Sinorhizobium fredii: one gene and its partner. The main gene of each other region encodes a partner of the protein of the gene in region 2 in a complex. Links are inferred from orthologs where the notes say so. Each region holds a gene or a part of one and is shown on either strand. Other genes may lie near its edges. The genes, in order: carB and carA.

Region 1 (9,288 bases), 640 kb from region 2 along the record:
ACCAGATTCTCCCAACCTGCCGCGACCTCGGCATCGGCATCACCGCCTATGGGGTGCTTTCGCGCGGCCTCATCAGCGGTCACTGGCGGAAGGATGCGGCCAGAACCGGCGACTTTCGGGCGATGAGCCCGCGGTTTCAGGACGGCAATGTCGATCAGAACCTAGCCTTGGTCGAAGCGCTGAGGCGCGTGGCGGCGGCCAAGGGAGCGTCTGTGGCGCAGATCGCCATCGCTTGGGTTGCCGCTCAGGGCGGCGATATCGTGCCGCTGGTCGGCGCCCGGCGGCGCGATCGCCTTTCCGAAGCGCTTGGCGCGCAGTCGGTTCCATTGAACGCCGACGATCTCGCCGCGATCGAGCGTGCAGTTCCGAGGGGCGCCGCCGCCGGCGCACGCTATCCCGAGGCGCAGCTCGTCCATATGGACAGCGAACGATGAGGGATCGCGGGAACCGGGCTTTGTCCGGATCCGAAGCGATCAAACCGAACCGGAGAAGGTATCGCAGTCGGACATCCTGCCGCTGTCGAAGCCGCGTCTGAACCACTTCATCCGCTGCTCCGAGGTTCCGTGGTTGAAACTCTCCGGCACGACATAGCCTTGCGTGCGTTTCTGCAGCGTGTCGTCACCGATCTGGGTCGCGGCGTTGAGAGCCTCTTCGAGGTCGCCGCGCTCCAGCATGCCTTTCTGTTCGGTGTACTTGCCCCAGATTCCGGCAAAGCAATCCGCCTGCAGTTCGACGCGGATCGACATCTGGTTCGCCTCGGCCTCGCTCATGCGCTGACGCATCTGATTGAATTTCGGAAGGACGCCGAGCAGGTTCTGGACGTGATGGCCGACCTCGTGCGCCAGCACGTAGGCTTGCGCGAAGTCGCCGGCTGCATCGAACTTCTGCGCCAGTTCCTCGAAGAAGGTCATGTCCAGATAGACCTTGCGGTCCCCGGGGCAATAGAATGGCCCCGAGGCAGCGGAGGCAAAACCGCAGGCCGACTGGACGGCGCCGCTGAAAAGCACCAGCTTCGGCTCCTCGTATTGTTCGCCGCCAGCCTGGAAGATGCCGTTCCAGGTGTCCTCCGTCTCCGCCAACACCGTCGCCATGAAGGCCTTCATCTCCTCTTCTTCCGCCGAGCCGCGCGGCGCCTGAGAACCATCGCTCTGCTCGAAGCCCGGCATGTTCACCGGGCCGCCTTCGATGACCTGGAGCATGTCGATGCCCATGGCTTTGAGGACGAAATAGAGAATGACCAGGAAGATGATCGTTCCGAAGCTCAGGCCGCCGCCGGCGCGGCGCATGCCGCCGCCCGTCGGAATGCGAAACCCGCCGCCGCGGCCGAAGGGGCCGCCTCCAAGGCCGCCGGGGCCCGCGCCCCGCTGATCCTCGACGTTGCTGGACTGGCGGCGGCCCTTCCATTCCATGATCTTTCCTCCGGAGACGTCGCCACTTGGCGCGTTGAACATTTATATGCCTGCGCTGCAATTCCTGTAAAACGCAATCGCTGCAGGGCGGTTTCATCCGCCGGTCTTTTTCTCTGCAACTTGCGGGTTCGATTTTCCGGCAGATTGACGACCTGGCGCTTTCGCGTTCCTATGGTGCGGTGGTCGGAGGAGCATGCATGAAAGCGGTGCGTCTGGAAGCGATCGGCAAAATCTCCGTTCGGCACGTCGAGGTGCCCGAACCCGGGCCTGACGATCTGCTCGTCAAAGTGGAAGCCTGCGGCATTTGCGGGACCGACCGGCATCTCCTTCATGGGGAGTTTCCGTCGACGCCTCCGGTCACCCTCGGTCACGAATTCTGCGGCATCGTCGTGAGGGCCGGAACTCCGTTTACGGGATCAAACCGGGAGCGAGAATCACCGGCGACCCCAATATTTCCTGCGGCCGCTGCCCACAATGCCAAGCTGGCAGAGTAAATCTCTGCCTCAATCTGCGCGCCATCGGCATTCACCGCGATGGCGGTTTCGCCGAGTACGTGCTGGTCCCGCAGAAACAGGCCTTCGAAATTCCGCTTAGCCTCGATGCGGTGCACGGAGCGTTCTGTGAACCCCTCGCCTGCTGTCTGCACGGCATAGACAACGCCGGTATCCGTGCCGGGTCCTCGGTGGCGGTTCTCGGGGGCGGCGTTATTGGTCTATTGACCGTTCAACTTGCAAGGCTGGCGGGTGCGACGACGGTCATTCTCTCGACGCGGCAGGCATCGAAGCGCGGCTTGGCGGAGGAGGTCGGGGCGACGGCAACGGTCGATCCCACCGCCGGCGACGTGATCGAGGCGATCTCTGGGCCGCACGGACTCGTTCCTGGAGGAGTCGATGTCGTGATCGAATGCGCCGGCGTGGCAGAAACCGTGATGCAGTCGACACGCCTGGCGAAGGCGGGCGGGACGGTCGTCATTCTCGGCGTGCTGCCGCGGGGCGAGAAGGTGGAGATCGAGCCTTTCGACATTCTCTTCCGCGAGCTGCGCCTGCAAGGGTCCTTCATCAATCCCTTTGTGCACCGCCGGGCAGCCGACCTCGTGGCCACGGGCGCAATTGACGTCGACCGGCTGATTTCCCGGCGCGTGACCCTCGACGAGGCCCCCGTCATCATTGCTAACAAAGCGCTCCCAGGAGAAGTAAAAGTGCTGGTGATCCCGTCTTCTGAATAGGCTGCGGATGTCGGCGAAACTGGGATGGTAAATGGGGGCATTGGTTGAGCGCGCAAATATCTGCGCCTAATTGTCGATTCCGGAATTTTCGGGGTTCCGCTGGCAGGGACATTTGCCTATAAGCCGCTTCTAGCCTGAAAAGACCATTCATTGCGCACCCGGCCGGTGATCTCCCACCTCGGCCGGTTTTTCGCGCAACCAGAAAGCGGATGAGAACCATGCCGAAGCGCCAAGATATCAAATCGATCCTCATCATCGGCGCGGGGCCGATCGTGATCGGCCAGGCATGCGAATTCGATTATTCCGGCACCCAGGCTTGCAAGGCCCTCAAGGAGGAAGGCTACCGCGTCATTCTCGTCAATTCCAACCCGGCGACGATCATGACCGATCCGGGGCTGGCCGATGCGACCTATGTCGAGCCGATCACCCCTGAGGTGGTCGCGAAGATCATCGCCAAGGAGCGCCCGGACGCGCTGTTGCCGACCATGGGCGGCCAGACGGCCTTGAACACGGCGCTTTCCCTCCGCCGGATGGGCGTCCTCGACCGCTACAATGTCGAGATGATCGGCGCCAAGCCCGAGGCGATCGACAAAGCCGAGGATCGCGCCCTGTTCCGCGAGGCGATGGCCAAGATCGGGCTCGAGACGCCGAAGTCGCGGCTGGCGAATGCCACCGACATCAAGGACCAGGATCGCAAGGCGCATGAGGCGGAACGTGCCGCGCTCAAGGCGAAGTTTTCCGGTGGCGAACTCGACACCGCCCTCGATGAACTCGAGAACCAGTGGAACCTCGGCGAAGGCGATCGCAAGGCGCGCTACGTCAACCACGCCATGGCGATCGCCGCTCAAGCGCTTGACGACGTCGGACTTCCGGCGATCATCCGGCCTTCCTTCACTCTTGGCGGCACGGGTGGCGGCATTGCCTACAACCGCTCGGAATTCTTCGAGATCGTCGGCAGCGGCCTCGATGCGTCGCCGACGACGGAAGTCCTGATCGAGGAGTCGGTCCTCGGCTGGAAGGAATATGAAATGGAAGTCGTCCGCGACAAGGCGGACAATTGCATCATCATCTGCTCGATCGAGAACATCGACCCGATGGGCGTCCACACGGGCGATTCGATCACCGTCGCGCCGGCGCTGACGCTGACCGACAAGGAGTACCAGATCATGCGCAACGCCTCTATCGCGGTGCTGCGCGAGATCGGCGTCGAGACCGGCGGGTCGAACGTCCAGTTCGCGGTAAACCCGCAAAACGGCCGTCTGGTCGTCATCGAGATGAACCCGCGCGTTTCGCGTTCCTCGGCCCTCGCCTCCAAGGCGACAGGCTTCCCGATCGCAAAGATCGCCGCGAAGCTTGCCATCGGCTATACGCTCGACGAGCTGGAGAACGACATCACCGGCGGAGCCACGCCGGCATCCTTCGAACCTTCGATCGACTACGTCGTCACCAAGATCCCGCGCTTCGCCTTCGAAAAGTTCCCCGGTGCCGAACCGACGCTGACCACCGCGATGAAATCGGTCGGCGAAGTCATGGCGATCGGCCGCACCTTCGCGGAATCGCTGCAGAAGGCGCTTCGCGGGCTTGAAACCGGGCTCACCGGTCTCGACGAAATCGAAGTTCCCGATTTCGACGCCGACGGCGATGGCCGCAACGCCATCCGTGCGGCGCTCGGCACGCCGACCCCCGACCGCCTGCGCATGGTGGCCCAGGCGCTGCGCCTCGGCATGACCGAGGCGGAAGTGCACGAGGCCTGCAAGATCGATCCGTGGTTTATCGCTCAGTTCAAGGCGATCGTCGACATGGAGGCCCGTATCCGCGAGCACGGGCTGCCGCAGGATGCCGAAAACCTCAGAATGCTGAAGGCCATGGGTTTTTCCGATGCGCGTCTCGCGACGCTGACCGGCAAGCGCCCGAAGGAAGTCGCGGAACTGCGCAACGCGTTGAATGTCCGCCCGGTCTACAAGCGCATCGACACCTGCGCGGCGGAATTCGCTTCGCCGACCGCTTACATGTATTCCACCTATGAAACGCCGTTCGTCGGCGCCGCGCGCTCGGAGGCACAGGTTTCCGATCGCAAGAAGGTGGTCATCCTGGGTGGGGGCCCGAACCGGATCGGCCAGGGGATCGAGTTCGACTATTGCTGCTGTCACGCGGCCTTCGCGTTGAAGGACGCCGACTATGAGGCGATCATGGTCAACTGCAACCCGGAAACGGTTTCGACCGACTACGACACCTCCGACAGGCTCTATTTCGAGCCGCTGACCGCGGAAGACGTCATCGAGATCATGCGCGCCGAGCAGGAAAACGGCACGCTGCACGGCGTCATCGTTCAGTTCGGCGGCCAGACGCCATTGAAGCTTGCGGAGGCGCTGGAGAAGAACGGCATTCCGATCCTCGGGACGGCACCCGACGCGATCGATCTGGCCGAAGACCGCGACCGGTTCCAGAAGCTTCTGATGAAGCTCGACCTCAACCAGCCGCGCAACGGCATCGCCTACTCCGTCGAGCAGGCACGCCTCGTCGCCGCCGAAATCGGCTTTCCGCTGGTCGTGCGTCCGTCCTATGTTCTCGGCGGCCGCGCGATGCAGATCATCCATTCGGAAAGCATGCTGCAGACCTACCTGCTCGACACGGTTCCCGGCCTCGTGCCGGAGGACATCAAGCAGCGCTATCCGAACGACAAGACGGGCCAGATCAACACGCTGCTCGGCAAGAACCCGCTGCTCTTCGACAGCTACCTGACCAATGCGATCGAAGTCGACGTCGATTGCCTGTGCGACGGCAAGGATGTGTTCGTATCCGGTATCATGGAGCATATTGAGGAAGCGGGCATTCACTCCGGCGACTCGGCCTGCTCGCTGCCGGTGCACTCGCTCGACAAGAACCTCGTCGACGAGCTCGAGCGGCAGACGGCGGCGCTTGCAAAGGCACTCAATGTCGGCGGGCTGATGAATGTGCAGTTCGCCATCAAGGACGGCACGATCTACGTGCTCGAAGTCAATCCGCGCGCCTCCCGCACGGTCCCCTTCGTCGCGAAGACGATCGGCGCGCCGATCGCGAAGATCGCCGCGCGAGTGATGGCTGGAGAAAACTTGGATGATGCGATCGCTGCCTATGGCAAGAAGCCGGATCCTCGCAATCTGAAGCACATTGCCGTCAAGGAAGCCGTGTTCCCCTTCGCCCGCTTCCCGGGCGTGGACACCCTGCTCGGCCCGGAAATGCGCTCGACCGGCGAAGTGATTGGCCTCGACACCGACTATGCGCTTGCCTTCGCCAAGTCCCAGCTCGGCGCCGGCGTCGATCTGCCGCGTGACGGAACGGTGTTCGTCTCGGTTCGCGATGAGGACAAGGCACGGGTTCTGCCGGCCATCCGCGTTCTCGCGGACATCGGTTTCAAGGTGATGGCGACCGGCGGTACGGCCCGGTTCCTGGGCGAAAACGGCATTACCGCCACCAAGGTCAACAAGGTGCTCGAGGGACGGCCGCATGTCGAGGACGCCATCCGCAACCGCCAGATCCAGCTTGTCATCAACACCACTGACGGCAACAAGGCGATCTCCGACTCGAAGTCGCTGCGCCGCGCGACGCTGATGCAGAAGGTCCCCTACTACACGACCATGGCCGGAGCCGAAGCCGCGGCGCACGCCATCAAGGCGCTGAAGGCAGGCAACCTGGAAGTGCGTCCGCTACAGAGCTACTTCGACGCTTGACGGATGCCCCCGGCGCGCCCCTATCGGGTGCGCCAAGGCTCGGTAATGGATAGACGCTTCCAGGAGAGTTGCGCTACCACGCGGCGCCCTGCCGCGTCAGGCGCAGCGTCCTGAAGGCGAAGAAAACCGATGCGACCGCGATGACGCAAGCCAGCGCAAATACGGCAAGCAGCGACATCGCCAGCACATAGTCGCTGGCACCTTCATCGAAGCCGAAAGCGTTGGCGGTTACGCCGAAAAGGGCGGCGCCGATCGCATAGCCCGCCGATTGCAGCGTCGGCAGCAGCGCCGAGGTCTTGTCGCGCTCCTCCTTGCTCGAGATGTCCATCAGGAATTGGCTGAGCGTTCCCCAACTGATGCCGAAACCGGCGCCGATAGCCGCCTGTCCGATGAACACAAGCCGGTGCTCGTCGCTCCAGACGGCGAGTGTCAGCCCGACGAGGCCAAGGCCGAGGATCAGCGGCCCCGTCCACATCAGCCGAACGCGAATCGCGTGCGATGGCAGGCTGGCGACCAGAATTGCCGTTACGCTCCAGGACATCGCCATCAAAGCGCTCGAAAAGCCGGCGGCCGTCGGTCGGAAATCCCAAAGCTGCTGCAGCGAATAGACGAGATAGACCGAGCCGGACGCCTGGGCGAGCGGCATCAACAGGATAATCCAGAGACCGCTGCCAAGCGCGCTTCGGTTCGCGAAAGCGCAGGACGGCAGAATGGAGTTCGGCGATCTGCGGTCGGATCGGATCGCGGTGATGAAGACGGCGAGTGCGATCACCAGCAAAGCCGCCGTCACATAGGCACTGCTTGCCGTACTCGAGAGCGAGATCAACAAAATGCCGAGCCCGAATGCGAAGAGTCGCAGCAAAGGCACGGCGCCGACATCGCCGCCACCTCGCTTCGGCTGGCCGACGATCGCAATGACGAGCGCTATGAAGACGGCGACGGCCGGTATGTTGACGAAGAAGGCGGCCCGCCACGACCAATATTCCGTGAGCAGTCCGGAGATCAGCGGACCGGCAAAGGCGGCCGACGCCCAGACGATCGCTTCTGCCCCGAAAACCTTGGGAACGAGGCGCGGCGGGAAAAGCTCGGGGATGAGTGCATAGCAAACCCCGGCAATGATTCCTTCGCCGAGCCCCTGCAGCAACCTGCCGGCGAGCACTTGAGGCATGCCGGTCGCGACGGTCGCGATCACCGTGCCGGCGGCGAAGACCAGCGCGGCAGCGATCAGCGTGCTGCGCGCGCCGAACCTGGCTTTCAGATTGGCCGCCAGGGCGCCGCCGATGATGGCGAAAACCAGATAGAGCGTGAAGGCCCAGGACAGCAAGGCCGCCCCGCCGAATTCCTCGACCGCCGTAGGCAAGGCCGTCGAAATAAAGAACTCGTTGAAGGCAAAGAGCGCGACGCCAAGGCACAGGGTCACGGTTGCAGCAAGATGATCTCTCTTCAGCAACTCGCTCCAGCGTCCCTCGCCTGGCCTGTGCTTCGTCACGCTGGAGGTCCTTGGCTTCTCTTCGAGTAGACTCATGGTTGGTTCCGATCGCTTGTTCATGGAACCTGGACTGATACAACCTGAAGTGCTGTTGAGGTAAAGCGGCTTTTTGTACTGAAGGCTATTTTTTGAAGATCTCGAGGTTGGACACAGCCTTCGCCCCGGCGCGGAGCGTCTCGAAAAATCTGGCTTTCGCGCTTCCGTTTCTGTTATAAGAACGGTTCGGATGTTTCGGACGGTTCCGGTGCTTCGGCTCCGGGGACCGTTTTCTTTTGCGTCGGCGCCGCCGGGAGGCGGCGCCGCGCGCTTGATAAAGGACGATGAAATGGTCGACAAAGTTCCGATGACCCAGGGTGGATTCGCGAATCTGCAGGAGGAGCTGCGCTGGCGCCAGCAGGAAGAACGCCCGCGAATCATCGAGGCGATCGCCGAAGCGCGCGCCCATGGGGACTTGTCGGAAAATGCCGAATACCATGCCGCCAAGGAGGCCCAGAGCCACAATGAGGGCCGTGTCTCCGAGCTCGAGGACCTGATCGCCAGGGCGGAGGTCATCGACCTTTCGAAAATGTCCGGCTCGAAAATCAAGTTCGGCGCGCGGGTGAAGCTCGTCGACGAGGACACCGAGGAAGAAAAGACCTATCAGATCGTTGGCGACCAGGAAGCCGACGTCAAGGCCGGCCGCATTTCTATCTCTTCTCCGATCGCCCGCGCATTGATTGGCAAGGAGGTTGGCGATTCGATCGAAGTGAACGCCCCCGGTGGTTCCAAGGCCTACGAAATCCTCGCCGTTCAGTGGGGCTGATCGCCCGAATCCAGCAGCCGAACACGGAAAGGCGGCGGGGCATGACCAGGGCCTCACCCACTCCGCACGGCGCGCGGCATTCGTTCGGCCCCTCTTCCCCCGACACCTGATTGCAAGCGGCGCAAGGAGAGCGCTTACGTGGCCGATATCCGGGACATCGAGGTTATTGCGCCCAACTTCAAGCGCCGTCTCTCCGGCGTCACTTCGACGATCATCCAGCTCGTTCCCGTCCAGCGCAAGCTTGGGCAAAAGATCGCGGTCCTTGGTCCCGGGCTCCCCAAGAGTTTGCCGTCGGTCCGGTATCGCGACCTGATCCATCTCTGGCAGAAGCCGCCGGGCCGCCGCTGCCGCGTCTGGCATGCGCGCCGCAACGTCGAGATGCTGCCGGCAATCCTCCTGCGCGACCTGCTGCGGATGAAGCTCCGCATCGTCTTCACCTCTGCCTCGCAGCGGCGGCATACCGGATGGAGCAAGTTCCTGATCCGCCGGATGGACGCGGTAATCTCCACAAGCTCGAAAACCGCCGCTTATCTGGAGGTTCCGAGCACGGTCATCCTGCACGGGATCGACACGAACCGCTTCCACCCGCCGGTCGACAAGGCGGCTACGAAAAAAACGCTCAATCTCGACCCCTCCCGGAAATATGCCGGCTG
Region 2 (8,127 bases):
CGGATGCGGCCGAACTCGCCGTCGAACAGCCGCTCCTCGGACGTGATCGCCCCGGTGTCGTCGCGCTCGAGCCGGGCCAGCAACTGGTATTTCAGCGCCGCGACCAGCAGGTCGCCGTTCCATTCCGGAAACATGGTGCCGCGATAGACCGCGAGCGCGCCGGGGGCGATCGAAGGATCCCAGTAGTAAAGCGGCTGCTCCAAGCCTTCCTTGGCGGTACCTTCGCCGATTTCTGCGCCGGAATAGTCTTTACCGTAGGTGATCACCGGCCAGCCATAGTTCTTGCCCGGCTGCGGGTTGTTCACTTCATCGCCGCCGCGCGCCCCGTGCTCGACGGTCAAGAGCTTGCCGTCGGCCGTATCGAAGGTGAGGCCCTGGGGATTGCGGTGGCCCTTCGACCAGATTTCCGGCAGGCCCTCGGTACCGCCGCGATAGGGGTTGGAGGAGGGGACGGAGCCATCGGCGTTGATGTGCAGGAGGGCGCCGGCATGGTCGCGCGGGTCCTGAGCCCGCTCGCCATCGCCGCGGTCGCCGATGCCGAAGAACAGGCTGCCGTCGCGGTCGATGGCGATGCGGGAGCCGAAATGCTGGCCAGCCCGCGTGAACCGGTTCATCCGAAAGATCTCCTTGACGTCCGTCAGCCTTCGCTCGTCGTCGGAGAGCGTCGCTCGCGCCAGAGCGGTGCCATAACCGTCGTCGCCTCGGGCCGCGAAAGTGAGGTAAAGGGTGCGGTTGGCGGAAAATTGCGGGTCGAGCGCGACGTCGAGCAGGCCTCCCTGGCCATGTTCGGCGACATCAGGAAGGCCTTCGACCGCGGACGAGAGCTTGCCGTCGCGCAGGATGCGGAGCCGGCCCGGCCGCTCGGTGACGATAAGCGCCCCATCGGGCAGGACTTCGACCGCCCAGGGATGCTGGAGGCCGTGCGCGAGTGTCTCGACAAGGACGGTCCCCGTCTGTGTCTGGAATTCCCGGGCCTCTTGTGCAGCGGCAGGCAGAGCGGCGGAAAGGAACAGAGCCGCGGCCAGAGGCAGGGCGGCCGAAAGGAGCGTCACGGGGATTTCGCTCGGTTTGATTTTTGCCCAGTGCCACATGCGATTCGACGCTCCCAAGCTCCTGCATGACCGCCATTACAGGTCAGGAGAGAAACTGGTGCCCAGTCGCCTTAGCTTCAAGTCAAATCCGATCAAAACGGCTTTATCGGACGTGCGCGCTGCAGCGACCCCTTTACAAGCTCTCGAAAAAGGGCTGCAGCGACCGGCTGGTGCCAATCAAGGACTGATTTGCCATCTGCCTTTCCAAGGCAAAAAGCTCGGCGGTCGCTTTCATGTAAAAGCCCTTGCCGATCAGCATCAGGCCGGCAAGGGCAATCATGGCGATGATCGCGACGATGATCGTCTCGATCGCCGACAGCCGGGCAAGGAAGCCGGTACGTTGCTCGGGCAGATCGTCTTCGTTATCGGCCATGGCGCCTGCTTCTCGCCCTGCTTAAGGCGGCGATCCGGTTGCTGACGACGAAAGCGGTGCCGGCCGTGAGCGCGGCGGCAAGCAGCGTTGCGCCGACGGCAATCTGCCGCTCGCCCAGCACCGCCGCGGGGGCGGGTTCGGAGACGACGAGCATCGCCGATTGCTGGTCCGGCTCGGCGGAAGCCGCCTGGGCCTTCGTCTCGACCACGAGGCCGAAGATCATCACCATGCAGACCGCGAGCGCCGCGAGCGCCAGATAAAACCCCCAGCGCGCCTCGTTTCGGCCGGTTCGCGTCGAAGCGATCTCTTCATCGAGAAACATAGCACACCCCCACGATGCCAATGCGTTCGCATCACACGACATGACGCCTGGATATCGGCTCTTGAAGGACGGAATTGCGGCGCTCTGCGACAGTTATTGTGGCGAAATATGGGCCGTGGGAAAACGCGTGAAGAGGGGCGGTCTTCTGGGGCACGGAGGGGCGGTGAGATTGCGGACGGAGGTTCCGGATTGCCCGTCATCCATTGCGGCCGTGATCGCTTTGATGAAACTTTGTCATGGTGACGCATTTTGCGAGGTTTGGCCGCCGTTTTTCTCGATCGAGCGCTTGCAAGACCGGGCGTCTTTCGACATAGACCTAACCGCTATGGAGGCCGGTCTTCCGTTCCGTAGCGTCTCACGCCCGTTTCGAAACGATCAGGACCTCACACCATGGCCTTCCTTGCCGATGCCCTTTCTCGTGTAAAGCCCTCCGCCACCATCGCCGTTTCGCAGAAAGCCCGCGAATTGAAGGCGAAAGGCCGCGATGTCATCGGTCTTGGAGCAGGCGAGCCGGATTTCGATACGCCGGACAACATCAAGAAGGCGGCGATCGACGCGATCAACCGCGGCGAGACGAAGTACACGCCGGTTTCGGGCATTCCGGAACTGCGCGAGGCGATCGCCAAGAAATTCAAGCGCGAGAACAACCTCGACTACACCGCCGCCCAGACGATCGTCGGCACCGGCGGAAAGCAGATTCTTTTCAACGCCTTCATGGCGACGCTCAACCCAGGCGACGAAGTCGTGATCCCGGCTCCCTACTGGGTCTCCTATCCGGAGATGGTGGCGCTTTGCGGCGGCACGCCGGTCTTCGTCGCGACGGCCCAGGAAAACAACTTCAAGCTCAAGGCCGAGGATCTCGACAAGTCGATCACGCCCAAGACCAAGTGGTTCGTCTTCAACTCGCCCTCGAACCCGTCGGGCGCTGCCTATTCGCATGACGAACTGAAGGCGCTGACGGATGTGCTGATGAAACATCCGCATGTCTGGGTGCTGACGGACGACATGTACGAGCACCTGACTTATGGTGACTTCAAGTTCGCGACGCCGGTCGAGGTCGAGCCCGGCCTCTACGACCGCACCCTGACGATGAACGGCGTCTCCAAGGCCTATGCGATGACCGGCTGGCGCATCGGCTATGCCGCCGGACCCTTGCCGCTGATCAAGGCGATGGACATGATCCAGGGCCAGCAGACCTCGGGCGCCACCTCGATCGCGCAATGGGCAGCCGTCGAAGCGCTGAACGGCTCGCAGGATTTCATTCCGCGCAACAAGGAAATCTTCCAGGGCCGCCGCGACCTCGTCGTGTCGATGCTGAACCAGGCGAAGGGCATTTCCTGCCCGACGCCGGAAGGCGCCTTCTACGTCTATCCGTCCTGCGCCGGTCTCATCGGCAAGACCGCCCCGTCGGGTAAGGTCATCGAGACCGACGAGGACTTCGTCTCCGAGCTCCTCGAGGTCGAAGGCGTGGCGGTGGTGCATGGTTCGGCCTTCGGCCTGGGCCCGAACTTCCGCATCTCCTATGCGACCTCCGAGGCGCTGCTGGAAGAGGCTTGCCGGCGCATCCAGCGTTTCTGCGCCGCTTGCAAGTAAAGCCCCGGACAGAGCAACAAACATCAAGCCCGCCGGACACGGCGGGCTTTTTCGTGCTCAGATTTCGATTCAACGACCGGACAACCCATCTCAGGCAGCAGTCCTATCTCTTTGAAATTCGATTCATTCCCGCCTTCGGATCAGTTCGATCACGCCGGAGATGCGGCGCCGCTTTGGCCTCTGTCGACTCGCATGGTGGCAAGCCTTCGCATGGCATCGATGAAGTCCGGGGCGAGGTCCTGCTCGCGGCTCCCACGGACTATAGTGTCAACGGGATGGTCTGCATTGCCGCGTCGGAGACGACGTTGCGGTGGTGCTGACCGCTGTCGATCGAAAATCCTGGTGATGCTTTTTCCTTTCCTGTTTCGCTTCAACCGGCCGTTGAGAGCTTCTGGCCGAGGCCGCCGTCGACGGCGAGCTTTGCCCCCGTTGTGAAGGTGGCCTCGAAGGCGAGGAACAGCACGGCGCGGGCCACCTCGTCGGCAGTGCCGTTGCGCTTCATCGGCGTGATAGCATCGCCCAGCGCTTTGAACTCGGCGCGTTCCGCATCGGTAAGGCCGGCTGCACCCTTGGTCGGCGTGTCGACGAAGCCGGGACTCACCGTGTTGACCCGGATGCGGCGCGGCAGGAGCTCTGCCGCCAGCACCGAGGCGAAGGAGACGAGTGCGGCCTTGGTGGCGCTGTAGACGCTCATGCCCGGATGCCCACCCTCGTCTGCAACCGAGGAGGTGAAGACGATCGAGCCGCCCTCGCGGATCAGCGGCGCCAGCCGCTGGACGGTGAAGAAGGCGCCCTTGGTGTTGACCGCGAACTGGCGATCGTAAGAGGCTTCGCTGACCTGATCGAAGGGCTCAAGCTCGGAAATGCCGGCATTGACGTGGAGGAGGTCGATGGCCCCGAGCTTCTGGCCGGCGGAGGCGCCAAGGACCGCGATATCGCTGAGATCGGCGATATCCGAGCGCACGGCGTGCACGCGCGGACCGAACTCCTCTCTGACTTTGGCGACATTCTCCTCGTTGCGCCCGGTCAGGAGCACTTCAGCGCCGCCATTGACGAGCCGCCTGACCGTTGCCAGCCCCATGCCGTGGGTGCCGCCGACCACGATCGCCTTCTTACCCTGATAAATCGCCATTATGTCTTCCTCTTCGGTTCGATTGAATGATGAGAAAGAGATGCATTCGTGGACGGTCTTGTGGTAGACGGCTGGTCGTGGACATATCGTCCACAATTGCAGACAATGACGGCCATGGCGAATCTCAATGACTTCACTTTCTTTGTCCACGTCGTGGACCACGGAGGTTTTGCGCCGGCGGCGCGTGCGCTCAACGTGCCGAAATCGACGCTCAGCAAGCGGGTGGCGGTGCTCGAGAAGAACCTCGGCGTCCGCCTCATAAACCGGACCTCGCGCCGGTTCGCGGTGACTGAAACGGGGGAAGATTTCTACCGCCACGCGGCGGCGATGCTGGTGGAGGCCGAAGCGGCGGAAAATGTCGTCAAAGGCAGGCTTGCCGAACCGAGCGGCGCTGTCAGGATCACGGCCTCCGTTCCGACGGCGCAGCTTTCGCTAGCCCCGCTATTGCCCGAACTCGCTCTCGCCTATCCCAAGCTTCGCGTCGTCCTGCACGCGACTGACCGCTTCGTCGATATCGTCCAGGAAGGCTTCGATATGGCTGTGCGCGATCATTTCGCGCCCCTGCCGGACTCTGGTCTCGTGCAGCGTCGCGTCGGCTCACAGAGCAAACTTCTCGTCGCCGCGCCTGCTTATTTGCAAGAGCGCGGAGTGCCTGCACGAGCAGAGGCGTTGCAGGAGCACGATGGGCTGATGACGTCACTTACCTCGCAGGGCTGGACGGTCGAGCACCAAGACGGCACGAGCGTGCAGATCTCACTCAATCCGCGCTTTGTGGCGGACGAATCCCGGGTCCTGCTGGCGGCAGCGCTGGCAGGACTTGGGATAACCGCGCTGCCTGGCACGCTCTGTCAGGAGGAAATTGCAAGCGGTGCACTCGTCCACATCCTCCCGGAGTGGACTGCAGGCAAGGTGACGACGACGATCCTGATGCCACATCGTCGCGGCCAATTGCCTTCGGTGCGTGCGACGATCGACTTCATAGCGGAGCGGCTCGGCGACGGCTGAAGTAAAAGGCCCGCGTAAGCGGGCCTTCATTCGTTCTCTTCGGCTTTCTAGCGTTCGGCGAGCGCCGGTTCTCCCTTCTTCTCACGGATCAGGTTGAGGAACCGGCGGAAGAGATAGTGGCTGTCCTGCGGGCCCGGGGAGGCTTCCGGGTGGTGCTGGACGGAGAAGACCGGCTTGCCGCTCAAGCGCAGGCCGCAATTGGTGCCGTCGAAGAGCGAAATGTGAGTCTCTTCAACACCTTCCGGCAGCGACTTGGAATCGACCGCGAAGCCGTGGTTCATCGAGACGATCTCGACCTTACCGGTCGTGTGGTCCTTGACCGGATGGTTGGCGCCGTGGTGGCCCTGATGCATCTTCTCGGTTTTCGCGCCGAGCGCCAGCGCCAGCATCTGGTGGCCGAGGCAGATGCCGAAGACAGGGATGTCGCTCTGCAGCAGGCTCTTGATCACCGGCACGGCATATTCGCCGGTGGCGGCCGGGTCGCCCGGGCCGTTCGACAGGAAAATGCCGTCCGGCTTGAGCGCCAGTACTTCCTCGGCGCTTGTGTCGGCCGGGACGACCGTGACGCGGCAATCAAGACCGGCGAAGAGGCGCAGAATGTTGCGCTTCACGCCATAGTCGAGGGCGACGACATGATAGGCGGCTTCGGTCTCGCCGAGCGTGGAGTAGCCGTCGTTCCAAACCCAGGGCTTCTCGTTCCAGCGGTAGGACTGGCCGGAGGTCGCGACCTTCGCAAGGTCGAGCCCCTCGAGGCCGCTCCAGGCTTTGGCTTCCGCCTTCAGCGTCTCGACGTCGAAAACGCCGGCCGGATCATGGGCGATCACGGCGTTCGGCATGCCGTTTTCGCGGATCCAGGCGGTCAGCGCCCGGGTATCGATGCCGCAGAGCCCGATGACGCCGCGTGCCTTCAACCACGCGTCGAGGTGCTTGGCGGCGCGATAGTTTGAAGGATCGGTGATGTCGGCCTTGAAGATCACCCCGACGGCGCCGTGGCGGGCGGCGGGGGTCAGGTCCTCGATGTCCTCGTCATTGGCACCGATATTGCCGATATGCGGGAAGGTGAAGGTGACGATCTGGCCGAGATAGGAGGGGTCCGTGAGGATTTCCTGATACCCCGTCAGCGCCGTGTTGAAACAGACCTCGGCCTGAACCTTGCCGGTCGCGCCGATGCCCTTGCCTTCGATCACCGTGCCGTCGGCCAGAACGAGCAGGGCAGTGGGTTTCTGGGTTGTCCATGCGGGTGTCGCGGTCATCGTTCCTATCCCGTTGCGGCGGAAGGCGCGGCTTTAAAGCCGGTCGGTTCAGCCCCATTTCAAAATTGCATGCGGCATTGGCGCGCGGAAGCCCCGCGAGAAAGAGGTTCATGCCGATGTTCGTGCAGGTGCCGGAAAATAGACAAAGGCTTTAGCCGGGTCAACCGGGCGCCCGTGAATTGTCCGGAAATAAAGTCCCTTACAATTCAACCGGTTGCGCGAAGGGTTTGATTGTGGCTGCCGCCGTGGTTTAAGAGAACGACCATAACGAGGCAATAGCAGTCGTCCGGCGCCGTCGACGCGGGGCCGTTTCTGCATGGAGAAAGAGATGCGCGAGCAATTCGCAAACGCCCTGAAGGAAGCGCTGAAAGCCAAGGATACCCGGCGGACTTCGACCGTTCGGCTGATCCAGGCGGCTATCAAGGACCGCGACATCGCCAATCGCGGCCAGGGCAAGGACCAGGCCGGCGATGACGAGATCATGCAGATCCTCGCCAAGATGATCAAGCAGCGCGAGGAATCGGCCCGCATCTACGACGAGGGCGGCCGCCCGGAGCTCGCCGAGCAGGAGCGGCAGGAAATCAGCATCATCAACGGATTTTTACCCGAGCAGTTCTCCGAGGAGAAGGTGAACGAGCTTTGCGCCGCAGTCATCGCGGAACTCGGCGCTCAGGGCCTGCGCGACATGGGCAAGGTGATGAATGCTTTGAAGGAGCGCTATTCCGGCCAGATGGATTTCGCCAAGGCTTCCAGCATCGTCAAGGAGCTGTTGAAGTAAGCCGCTGCGCCGGCGCCTGATCTCCGGCGGCGCCTCAGTTTCCCGCCTCTTTTGATGGCCGCCTGTGAAAAGCGGGCAAGACCGAGAGGAACGGTGGCTTCCTCCGGCCAGGCCGCTTATATGGAAGCTGGCCAGAGGTATCCATGCGCTTTTCACCGTCCTTCCTTGACGAGATCCGCGACCGCGTTCCGATTTCGGACGTGGTTGGCAAGCGCGTCACCTGGGACCGGCGCAAGACCAATGTGTCGCGCGGCGACTACTGGGCCTGCTGCCCCTTCCACGGCGAAAAGTCGCCGAGCTTCCACTGCGAGGACCGCAAGGGCCGCTACCATTGTTTCGGCTGCAATGTCTCCGGCGACCATTTTCGCTTTCTGACCGACCTCGAGGGCCTGAGCTTTCCCGAAGCGGTGCAGCAGATCGCCGATATGGCGGGTGTTCCCATGCCGCAGCCCGATCCGCAGGCCGAGCGGCGGGAGAAGGAACGCACGAGCCTGCTCGACGTCATGGAACTGGCGACGCAGTTCTTTCAGGACCAGCTTCAGACCGCGTCCGGCGCCAAGGCGCGCGCCTATCTGCGCGA

What was found.
Region 1: the proteins of carA (region 2) and carB are in contact, whole or in part, in a solved structure (PDB 1KEE), measured with the Escherichia coli proteins. The link is inferred for Sinorhizobium fredii from one-to-one orthologs.

The regions. Positions count from the first base shown.
Region 1 is NZ_CP024307.1:1,995,918-2,005,205, reverse strand. The notes cover bases 2,481-6,544. They hold carB (carbamoyl-phosphate synthase large subunit), read left to right. Parts: upstream 2,481-2,852; coding sequence 2,853-6,344; downstream 6,345-6,544. Other genes in these bases: NXT3_RS09915 (MFS transporter), read right to left, coding at 6,418-6,544. Outside these bases: NXT3_RS09935 (aldo/keto reductase), read left to right, coding at 1-434; ypfJ (KPN_02809 family neutral zinc metallopeptidase), read right to left, coding at 474-1,409; more of NXT3_RS09915, read right to left, coding at 6,545-7,869; transcription elongation factor GreA, read left to right, coding at 8,159-8,635; NXT3_RS09905 (glycosyltransferase family 4 protein), read left to right, coding at 8,774-9,288. UniProt on the Escherichia coli protein: Large subunit of the glutamine-dependent carbamoyl phosphate synthetase (CPSase).
Region 2 is NZ_CP024307.1:2,641,720-2,649,846, reverse strand. Bases 4,667-7,569 are described here. They hold carA (glutamine-hydrolyzing carbamoyl-phosphate synthase small subunit), read right to left. Parts: upstream 6,770-7,569; coding sequence 5,564-6,769; downstream 4,667-5,563. Other genes in these bases: NXT3_RS13000 (GatB/YqeY domain-containing protein), read left to right, coding at 7,098-7,547; NXT3_RS13010 (LysR substrate-binding domain-containing protein), read left to right, coding at 4,667-5,516. Also shown: NXT3_RS13040 (PQQ-dependent sugar dehydrogenase), read right to left, coding at 1-1,091; NXT3_RS13035 (hypothetical protein), read right to left, coding at 1,225-1,464; NXT3_RS13030 (hypothetical protein), read right to left, coding at 1,454-1,786; NXT3_RS13025 (pyridoxal phosphate-dependent aminotransferase), read left to right, coding at 2,177-3,379; NXT3_RS13015 (SDR family oxidoreductase), read right to left, coding at 3,750-4,511; more of NXT3_RS13010, read left to right, coding at 4,626-4,666; dnaG (DNA primase), read left to right, coding at 7,691-8,127. UniProt on the Escherichia coli protein: Small subunit of the glutamine-dependent carbamoyl phosphate synthetase (CPSase).